3 regions of the Actinoplanes sp. NPDC004185 genome follow, and region 3 is predicted to be linked to each of the others. Evidence: predicted binding sites of a transcription regulator. Region 3 holds the regulator's gene; each other region holds the start of a gene.
The links. The regulator HrcA, encoded in region 3, represses chaperone genes, less so after heat shock. The targets are predictions, from matches to a motif close to GGTTNGCACNCTCNNNNNGAGNGTGCNAACC.

Region 1 (3,273 bases), on a different contig from region 3:
GGTGGCTCGCCGTCGCCTTCTGGGCCATCGCAGGCCCTTGGTCGATCCGAAGCGCCAGGCGCAGCCGCGTCGCGGCGCAAGCCGTGCGCGATGCCGCGCCGGCCAGCCGACCTTCGTGAGATAGCCGGCGATCTGGACCACAACCGGCTTGGGGGCAACCAAAGACGGGCCGCCCGAAAACCGGGCGACCCGCCTCTGAAGGAAAGCGAAGGACTTAGAAGTCCATGTCCCCGCCACCCGGAGCACCGGCCGGAGCCGGGTTCTTCTCCGGCTTGTCCGCCACGACAGCCTCGGTCGTGAGGAACAGCGCGGCGATCGACGCGGCGTTCTGCAGCGCCGAGCGGGTGACCTTGGCCGGGTCGATGATGCCCGCGGCCAGCAGGTCGACGTACTCGCCGTTGGCGGCGTTCAGGCCGTGACCCGCTTCGAGGTTGCGGACCTTCTCCACCACGACGCCGCCCTCGAGGCCGGCGTTGACGGCGATCTGGCGCAGCGGCGCGTCGAGCGCGACCTTGACGATGTTCGCGCCGGTGGCCTCGTCGCCGACCAGGTCGAGCTTGTCGAACGCGGTCTTGCCGGCCTGCACGAGCGCCACACCGCCGCCGGGGACGATGCCCTCTTCGACGGCCGCCTTCGCGTTGCGGACGGCGTCCTCGATGCGGTGCTTGCGCTCCTTGAGCTCGACCTCGGTGGCCGCGCCGACCTTGATGACCGCGACGCCGCCGGCCAGCTTGGCCAGGCGCTCCTGCAGCTTCTCGCGGTCGTAGTCGGAGTCCGACTTCTCGATCTCGGCGCGGATCTGGTTGACCCGGCCCTGGATCTGCTCGGCGTTGCCGGCACCGTCGACGATGGTCGTCTCGTCCTTGGTGATGACCACCTTGCGGGCCTGGCCCAGCAGGCTCAGGTCGGCGGCGTCGAGCTTGAGGCCGACCTCTTCGCTGATGACCGTGCCACCGGTGAGGATGGCGATGTCGTCGAGCATGGCCTTGCGGCGGTCACCGAAGCCCGGGGCCTTGACGGCGACGGACTTGAAGGTGCCACGGACCTTGTTGACGACCAGGGTGGCCAGGGCCTCGCCCTCGACGTCCTCGGCGATGATGATGAGCGGCTTGCCGCCCTGCATGACCTTCTCGAGGACGGGGAGCAGGTCCTTGACCGCGGAGATCTTGCTGTTCGCGATGAGGATGTACGGGTCGTCGAAGACGGCCTCCATACGCTCGGCGTCGGTCATGAAGTACGCCGAGATGTAGCCCTTGTCGAAGCGCATGCCCTCGGTGAGCTCCAGCTCGAGCCCGAAGGTGTTGCTCTCCTCGACGGTGATGACGCCTTCCTTGCCGACCTTGTCCATGGCCTCGGCGATGATCTCGCCGACCGTGGAGTCACCGGCGGAGATGGAGGCGGTGGAGGCGATCTGCTCCTTGGTCTCCACGTCCTTGGCGAGCTTGCTCAGCTCGTCGGAGACGGCGGAGACGGCGGCCTCGATGCCCCGCTTGAGGGCCATCGGGTTGGCGCCGGCCGCGACGTTGCGCAGGCCCTCGCGAACCAGGGCCTGGGCCAGGACGGTCGCCGTCGTCGTGCCGTCGCCGGCCACGTCGTCGGTCTTCTTGGCGACCTCCTTGACCAGCTCGGCGCCGATCTTCTCGAAGGTGCCCTCGAGCTCGATCTCCTTGGCGATCGACACACCATCGTTGGTGATGGTGGGAGCGCCCCACTTCTTCTCGAGCACGACGTTGCGGCCCTTGGGGCCGAGCGTCACCTTGACGGCGTCGGCGAGCTGGTTCATACCACTCTCGAGGCCGCGACGAGCTTCCTCGTCAAATGCGATGATCTTGGCCATACGGCTTTGTCCTCCTGGACATTCGCGGCGCCGGGCCGGTCCGGCCCGCTTTCCGCACGTTGAGAACCATGCGGACGTCACCACCTGGCGATGTGACGTCCTCAGGCCGAGCCGGATAGCCCGCGACGACCGGTCCCGTGCCCCGGCACCGATGGCGGTGCCGCAGCCGTGACCCCACCGTCCCGACCTGCTGGCACTCACATGGCGCGAGTGCCAATCACTTGTTTAGCACTCTGCTGGGGCGAGTGCAAGCAGAACGGACCGCCCGCACGGGTGCCCGCGGCGGTCACATATCGGCGTCCGACTTGCCCCCACCTGGGCGACGAGGTAGGCAGAGCATCATGACCAGCACTGTCGCGCCCACCATGACCGTGCACCGGGTCACTCCCGCCGACGCGGGCCGGATGCGTGCGCTGCGGCTGGAGATGCTGGCCGACAGCCCGCTCGCCTTCCTGGAGACCCTGGCCCAGGCCGCGGCCCGGCCGCACGCCGACTACCGGCGCCGGATCGTGCAGGCGTCCACCGGCGGCCAGCTGGCCCAGTTCGTGGCCGATCCCGGGGGCCGGCTGATCGGCCACGCGGGCGGCACGGTGCTGCCGGAGGATCCGCGCGCGACGGTCGTCTTCGCGGTCTACATCACACCGCCCCAGCGCGGCCGGGGGGTGCTGCGCGAGCTGGTCGAGGCGGTGGCCGAGTGGTCGGTGGCGATGGGCCGCGGTGAGCTGATGCTCGAGGTCGTGGTCGGCAACGACCGGGCGGTCCGGGCGTACGAGCGGCTGGGCTTCGAGGACACCGGCGTACGGGTGCCGCACCCGGTCGTCCCGGGTCTGCTGGAGTTGCAGATGCGCCGGCGGGCCTGATGGGCGCCAGGTGGCCCCTGGCCCGCACCGTGCTGACCGCAGTGAACGGCACCACGCTGGTCGGCCTGGGCATCGCCGCGCTGACGGGCGCCAAGGTGCGCCGCGGCCCCGGCGGCATCCTGATCGCGGAGGGCTACCGCCGCAAGGCGCCCCCGGCGACCTGCTTCACCATCGGCTCGGTGATCATCACCCGGCGTACGGCCGAGTGGCTGCTGGACGAGAGCCGCGCCGCGCTGCTGGCCCACGAGAGCCGGCACGCCGGGCAGTACGCGCTGCTGGGTCCGCTGTTCTGGCCGGCGTACTGGCTGTCCTGCGGCTATTCGTGGGCGATGACCGGCACCTACGGCACGCGCAACGCCTTCGAGCGGCACGCGGGCCTGGAGCACGGCGGTTACCGGGTGGCTCCGCTGCGGCCGGGGCTGCGCCGGTTCAGACGGTCAGCTGCCACTGGGTCCAGCGATCCACCGGCCGGAAGCCCATCGCCCGGTTGATCCGGAGCATGTGCTCGTTCTCCTCGGCGTTGGAGGTGTCGATCGCCCGCAGGCCGGGGCGGGCCGTACGCGCGTACCGCAGGTT
Region 2 (3,273 bases), on a different contig from region 3:
GGACATAGCCGCTGCTGCGCTCGGCGGCCACCCGGTCGGCCAGGACGGCCCGCTTGCCGCCGGCCGCGGCGGCCAGCGCCTTGAGATCAAGATCGCCGGTCACGGGCACGACGGCCACCGTCAGCGAGCCGTCGACCTCGGCGATCAAGGTCTTGAAGAGCACGGCCGGGTCGACACCGAGGGCCGCGGCGACCAGGGCGCCGTAGTGGGGGGCGTCCGGCGAGACGTCGTACGGGTGCAGCTCGTGCGCCACCTTCTGCGCGGTGAGCAGCACAGTGGCCGGGGTACCGGCAGCCTTCTTCGCCACGATCAAGCAGGCTAGCGGCAGAGCAGCACGGTCGGCGCGCCTGCCACCCGGGTCAGCACCAGTGACGCCCCCGCGCTGCCGCTGAGCCGCAGATCCTTGCGCAACTGCTCCGGCTCCAGCGCCGAACCCCGCTTGCGGATCTCCAACCGGCCGATGCCCCGGTCGCGCAGCAGGGTCCGCAGCCGCTTCAACGAGAACGGCAGCACGTCGGTGATCTCGAGCCGCCGGCCGAACACCGTGTCGGCGGGCGCGTCGGTGTACACGTACGCGATCTCCGGGTCGGCGATCCGGCCCCCGACCGACGCGGCGAACTCGGCGACCAGGTGCGAGCGGACCACGGCCGGGTCCGGGTCGTACAGGAAGGCGCCGACCGTCCCGACCGGCGCGGCCTCGACGCCCGACCCGGTCAGCTCGGCCCCGCCGGGCAGCAGCACGGCACGCCGGGCGCATTGCGCGAGCGGCCCGCACCAGAAGGCGGCCTCCACCAGGTCGCCGTCGACGCTCACCCACTCGCCCTCGGCGCCGGCCGGCAGCAGCGCGTGGTCGATGCCGGGCGCCAGCTTCAGGACCGTGCGCGGCACCCGTTCGGGCAGCGTGGCGATGAAGTCCCAGGACGGCGACCAGGACCGCGGATCCATCACCCGGCCGCGACCGGCCCGGCGCCGCGCCGGATCGGCGAAGACCGCGTCGAACTGCTCCACCGGCACGGTCGTCGCGTCCGCGCACTCCACGGTCACCAGCCCGGCGAGCCCGGCGGCCTCGGCGTTGGCGGCGGCCAGGGCGGCGGTGAGCGGGTCCGCGTCGACCGCGTGGACCCGGATGCCCCGGCGGGCCGCGGCCAGGGCGTCCGAGCCCAGGCCGCAGCCCAGATCGGCCAGGCTGCGCACCCCGGCCGCCGCGAGCCGGGCCGCCCGCCGGTCGGCGACCACCGCCCGGGTCGCCTGCTCCAGCCCCGGGCGGGTGAAAAGCATCGTGGCGGCGGCGGCCCCGAACTTCGCCGAGCCGCGCCGGCGCAGGTCGGTCTGGGTGAGGGCGGCGGAGGCCAGCCCGGGGGAGACCCCGCGGGCGCGCAGGGCGGTGGCGGCGGCCAGCGGCTCGCCGCCGGCGACGTCGGCGGCGGCCGCCAGGGCGGCAGACCCTTCGGCGGTACGCAGGGCAGCGAGCAGTTCGAGGTCCACGGCGAGTCATTCTGCTAGGAGGTGACGTGCTGGCACTCTGGTTGACGGAGTGCTAGTTCCGGCATAATCTCCGATTAGCACTCTCAACCTGAGGGTGCCAGCGCGCGCCCCATCCGGGATGCGCGCCTGCACCAGGCGGACCGGCACCCGCGACGACGGCCCCGCCCGGTGGCATGAGGCATCAGCCCGGCCTGTCCACTGGCCGGCGACAACACCTGTACCCAGGAGGGTATGCCCGTGACTACCGCGACAAAGGTTGCGATCAAGCCGCTCGAGGACCGCATCGTGGTCCAGGCGAACGAGGCCGAGACCACGACGGCGTCGGGCATCGTGATCCCCGACACCGCCAAGGAGAAGCCGCAGGAGGGCACCGTCCTCGCCGTCGGCCCCGGCCGGATCGACGACAAGGGCAACCGCGTTCCGATCGACGTGCAGGTCGGCGACACCGTTCTGTACTCGAAGTACGGCGGCACCGAGGTCAAGTACGCCGGCGAGGAGTACCTGGTGCTCTCCGCCCGCGACGTCCTCGCGGTCATCGAGAAGTAAGACCTAACCGACAGTGCTGACCGCCCTGGCCCGGCTCTCCGGTCCAGGGCGCCGGTGCGTTGAAGGGACCATAAATGGCGAAGATCCTCAGTTTCTCTGACGACGCCCGGCACCTGCTGGAGCACGGCGTCAACACGCTCGCCGACACGGTCAAGGTCACCCTCGGGCCGCGCGGCCGCAACGTCGTCCTCGACAAGAAGTTCGGCGCTCCCACGATCACCAACGACGGTGTCACCATCGCCAAGGAGATCGAGCTCAGCGACCCGTACGAGAACCTCGGCGCGCAGCTGGTCAAGGAGGTGGCGACCAAGACCAACGACGTCGCCGGCGACGGGACCACCACCGCCACCGTGCTCGCCCAGGCGCTGGTCAAGGAAGGCCTGCGCAACGTGACCGCGGGCGCCAACCCCATCGCGCTCAAGAAGGGCATGGACCTGGCCGCCGAGGCCGTCTCCAAGGCCCTGCTGGAGAAGGCGGTCGAGGTCGGCGACCACAAGGCGATCGCCAACGTCGCCACCATCTCGGCCCAGGACGCCACCATCGGCGAGCTCATCGCCGAGGCGATGGACCGGGTCGGCCGCGACGGTGTCATCACCGTCGAGGAGGGCTCCGCGCTGAGCACCGAGCTCGACGTCACCGAAGGTCTGCAGTTCGACAAGGGCTTCATCTCCCCGAACTTCGTGACCGACGCCGAGTCGCAGGAGGCCGTTCTCGAGGACGCGTACCTCCTCATCACCACCCAGAAGATCTCCAGCGTCGAGGAGATGCTGCCGCTGCTGGAGAAGGTCCTGCAGGGCGGCAAGCCGCTGCTCATCGTGGCCGAGGACGTCGACGGCCAGGCGCTGAGCACCCTCGTGGTGAACGCCCTGCGCAAGACCTTCAAGGTCGCCGCCGTGAAGGCTCCCGGCTTCGGGGACCGCCGCAAGGCGATGCTGCAGGACCTGGCCATCGCGACCGGTGGCGAGCTCATCGCCCCCGAACTCGGCTACAAGCTCGACCAGGTCACCCTCGACATGCTGGGCACCGCCCGGCGCGTCGTGGTCGACAAGGAGAACACGACCATCGTCGACGGTGGCGGCCGCAAGGCCGAGATCGACGACCGGGTCGCGCAGATCCGCAAGGAGATCGAGGCCTCGGACTCCGACTGGGACCGCGAGAAGCTCTCCGAGCGCCTCGCGAAGCTCTCCGGCGGCATCGCCGTCATCAAGGTCGGCGCCGCGACCGAGGTCGAGATGAAGGAGC
Region 3 (3,273 bases):
CGCGCACAGCCATGTCGGCGGGGTGCGCTGGTGGAACGTCAAGCACCCGGCCGCGTACGCGAAGCGGGTGGAAGCGGGCCTGTCGCCCGGGCAGGGCCGGGAGATCCTGACCGATGCGGACCGCCACGTCGAGGACGTGATGTTGCGCGTACGGCTGCGCGACGGCCTGCCGCTGACCGCGCTGGACGCGACCGGGCTGACCGGCGCGGCCGGGGCGCTGGCCGACGGCCTGCTGGACCCGGCGGCGTACGAGGCCGGCCGGGTGGTCCTCACCCTGCGCGGCCGGCTGCTGGCCGACGCCGTGATCCGCGACCTGCTGCCGTGACGCCGATGGCGCCGGGCCGGAGCCCGGCGCCATCGAAGCGCTACTTGATGAGCGAGACCGTCATCGGGTAGTTGTACGGCTCGTTGTTGTTGGCCTTCACGCCGGCCACGATGCCGAAGATCGTGGCGATCGCCCAGGCCGCGATACCGACGAAGAAGCCGATCACGATGCAGGTCAGCACCCAGCCGACGATGGCGATGATCGACCAGAGGATCTGGAAGTTCAGCGCCTTGACCGCCTCGGCCCGCACGACCGGGGACTGGTTGCCCTTGGCCAGCAGCGCCACCAGCGGGGCGATCCAGCCGGAGCAGCCGCCGCCGAGGAACGCGCCCGCCGCGCCACCGAAGTGGGCGACAAGGATCCAGGTCTTGTCGTCGTTGCCCGGGGCGTAGCCGCCCGGCGGGTAACCACCGGGCTGCTGGCCGTAGGCGCCGGGAGCGCCGTACGGGGTGCCGCCGGGCGGCGGGCCGTAGCCACCGGCACCCGAGCCGGGCGGCGGGCCGTAGCCACCCGCACCGGAGCTCGGCGGCGGGCCGTAGCCACCCGCGCCCGAGCTGGGCGGCGGGCCGTAACCGCCGGCACCCGAGGTGGGCGGTGGGGTGCCGTAGGTCGGCGGCTGCTGCGGGGTGCCGTAGGTCGGCGGCTGCGGGGAGCCGTACGCCGGGGGCGGCGGCGGGGCCGATCCGGGGGTCGGATCGTTACCCGGATATGGGTTGAGCGGCGCGGTGGGATCCGAGGGATTGCCCTCACCGGGCGGACGCGGCGGTTCAGTCATGCGCACACGGTAGGACCGCACGTCGAACGTGGCGAGAGCAACACCCGGGTGACGTCGGAGAATAGACAGTCGGCTAAGTGGCCCAGGCCCGCACGGCTGATCATCGCGCGGCGGGCGCGGGCGACGTAGACTGGCACTCGACTTCGCGGAGTGCCAGCTGAGAGGTGGAGGGGTACGACATGAGTCTCGACGACCGCAAACTCGAAGTACTCCGCGCCATCGTCGAGGACTACGTCGCCACTCAGGAGCCGGTGGGCAGCAAAGCCCTGGTCGAGCGGCATCAGCTGGGCGTCTCACCGGCCACGGTCCGCAACGACATGGCCGTGCTGGAGGAGGAAGGCTACATCCGGCAGCCGCACACCAGTGCCGGCCGGGTGCCCACCGACGCCGGCTACCGGCTCTTCGTCGACCGGCTCTCCCGGGTCAAGGCCCTGAGCCCGGCCGAGCGCCGGGCCATCGAGCGCTTCCTGGTCGGCGCGGTCGACCTCGACGACGTGGTGCACCGCACGGTGCGCCTGCTCGCGCAGCTCACCCGCCAGGTCGCCGTCGTGCAGTATCCGAGCCTGGCCCGCTCCGCGGTGCGCCATCTGGAGCTGGTGCCGATCTCCACCACCCGGATCATGCTGGTGATGATCGCCGACACCGGCCGGGTCGAGCAGCGCCTGGTGGAGCTGCCCGGTCCGACCCCCGGCGACGACGTGCTCGACATGCGCCGCGTGATCAACGCCAAGCTCACCGGGCAGAAGCTGGCCGACACCCCGCCGCTGGTGCAGACGCTGGTCGACGAGTGCGCCCCGGAGAAGCGCACCACGATGGCCTGCGTCGCCTCGGTCCTGCTGGAGACTCTGGTGGAGCGCAGTGAGGAACGCCTCGCTCTGGCGGGCACGGCCAACCTCACCCGCGGCGGCGTGCTGGACTTCCAGGGTTCGCTGCGGCCGGTCCTGGAGGCGCTGGAGGAGGAGGTCATCCTCCTCAAGCTCATCGGTGAGGTGGAGCCGAGCACCACCCGGGTCCGCATCGGCGACGAGAACGAGATCGACAACCTGCGGGCGGCCTCGGTGGTCAGCACGGGCTACGGCCCGGGCGCGACCATCGTCGGTGGGCTCGGCGTGCTGGGGCCGACCCGGATGGATTACCCCGGCACCATCGCCACGGTACGAGCCGTGGCACGCTACGTTGGCGATTTGCTGGCACAAAACTGACGGAACCGCTCAGCGCTGGGCAGACATGAGGACTCGAACCCCTGTGGCCAAGGACTATTACGGAATTCTCGGGATCAGCCGGGAAGCCACCGACGACGAGATCAAGCGCGCTTACCGCAAGCTGGCCCGTCAATACCACCCGGACGTCAATCCCGACCCCGAGGCGCACGAGAAGTTCAAGGACATCAACGCGGCGTACGAGGTGCTCTCGGACGACCAGAAGCGGCAGATCGTCGACCTCGGCGGTGACCCGCTGGCTCCGGGCGGCGGCGGCGCGGGCGGACCGGGTGGCCCCGGCGGGGCGGGCCCGTTCGTCGGGTTCCAGGACATCATGGACGCCTTCTTCGGCACGGCCGCCGGCGGTGGCTCCCGAGGGCCACGGCCGCGCACCCGGCCGGGCGCCGACGCGATCCTGCGCCTGGAGCTCGACCTGGTCGAGACGGCGTTCGGCGTCGAGGCGCCGATCACGGTCGACACCGCGGTCCTGTGCACCCAGTGCTCCGGCGCGGGCACCGCACCCGGCACCCACCTGGCCACCTGTGAGACCTGTGGCGGCCGCGGTGAGGTCCAGTCCGTGCAGCGCACGTTCCTGGGCCAGGTCGTCTCGTCCCGCCCGTGCCAGGTCTGCCAGGGCCACGGCACGGTCATCCCGCAGCCCTGCCCGACCTGCGCCGGCGACGGCCGGATCCGCACCCGCCGCTCGCTGACCGTGAAGATCCCGGCCGGCGTCGAGGACGGCATGCGCATCCGCCTGGCCCAGCAGGGCGAGGTCGGCCCGGGCGGCGGCACGGCCGGCGACCTGTACGTGGAGATCCACGAACGCCCCCACGACGTCTACTCCCGCAAGGGCGACGACCTGCACTGCCGGGTGACGCTGCCGATGACGGCCGCCGCGCTCGGCACCCGGCTGACCATCAAGACGCTGGACAGCGAGGAGAACATCGAGGTCAAGCCGGGCACCCAGCCGGCCT

Region 1: a site for HrcA is predicted at 2,026-2,056, ahead of groL (chaperonin GroEL). Genes of this name have one in related genera too.
Region 2: a site for HrcA is predicted at 1,558-1,588, ahead of groES (co-chaperone GroES). Genes of this name have one in related genera too.

The regions. Positions count from the first base shown of each region.
Region 1 is NZ_JBSGFR010000018.1:147,927-151,199, reverse strand. Features, by position in the region: gene ACWEOZ_RS20335 (hypothetical protein) at 1-119, shown strand, start outside; gene groL (chaperonin GroEL) at 215-1,837, opposite strand; gene ACWEOZ_RS20325 (N-acetyltransferase family protein) at 2,179-2,697, shown strand; gene ACWEOZ_RS20320 (hypothetical protein) at 2,697-3,188, shown strand; gene ACWEOZ_RS20315 (GNAT family N-acetyltransferase) at 3,127-3,273, opposite strand, start outside.
Region 2 is NZ_JBSGFR010000067.1:1,670-4,942, forward strand. Features, by position in the region: gene ybaK (Cys-tRNA(Pro) deacylase) at 1-307, opposite strand, end outside; gene ACWEOZ_RS40300 (class I SAM-dependent methyltransferase) at 319-1,485, opposite strand; gene groES (co-chaperone GroES) at 1,717-2,031, shown strand; gene groL (chaperonin GroEL) at 2,106-3,273, shown strand, end outside.
Region 3 is NZ_JBSGFR010000023.1:62,093-65,365, forward strand. Features, by position in the region: gene hemW (radical SAM family heme chaperone HemW) at 1-325, shown strand, start outside; gene ACWEOZ_RS23625 (DUF4870 domain-containing protein) at 366-1,100, opposite strand; gene hrcA (heat-inducible transcriptional repressor HrcA) at 1,280-2,302, shown strand; gene dnaJ (molecular chaperone DnaJ) at 2,346-3,273, shown strand, end outside.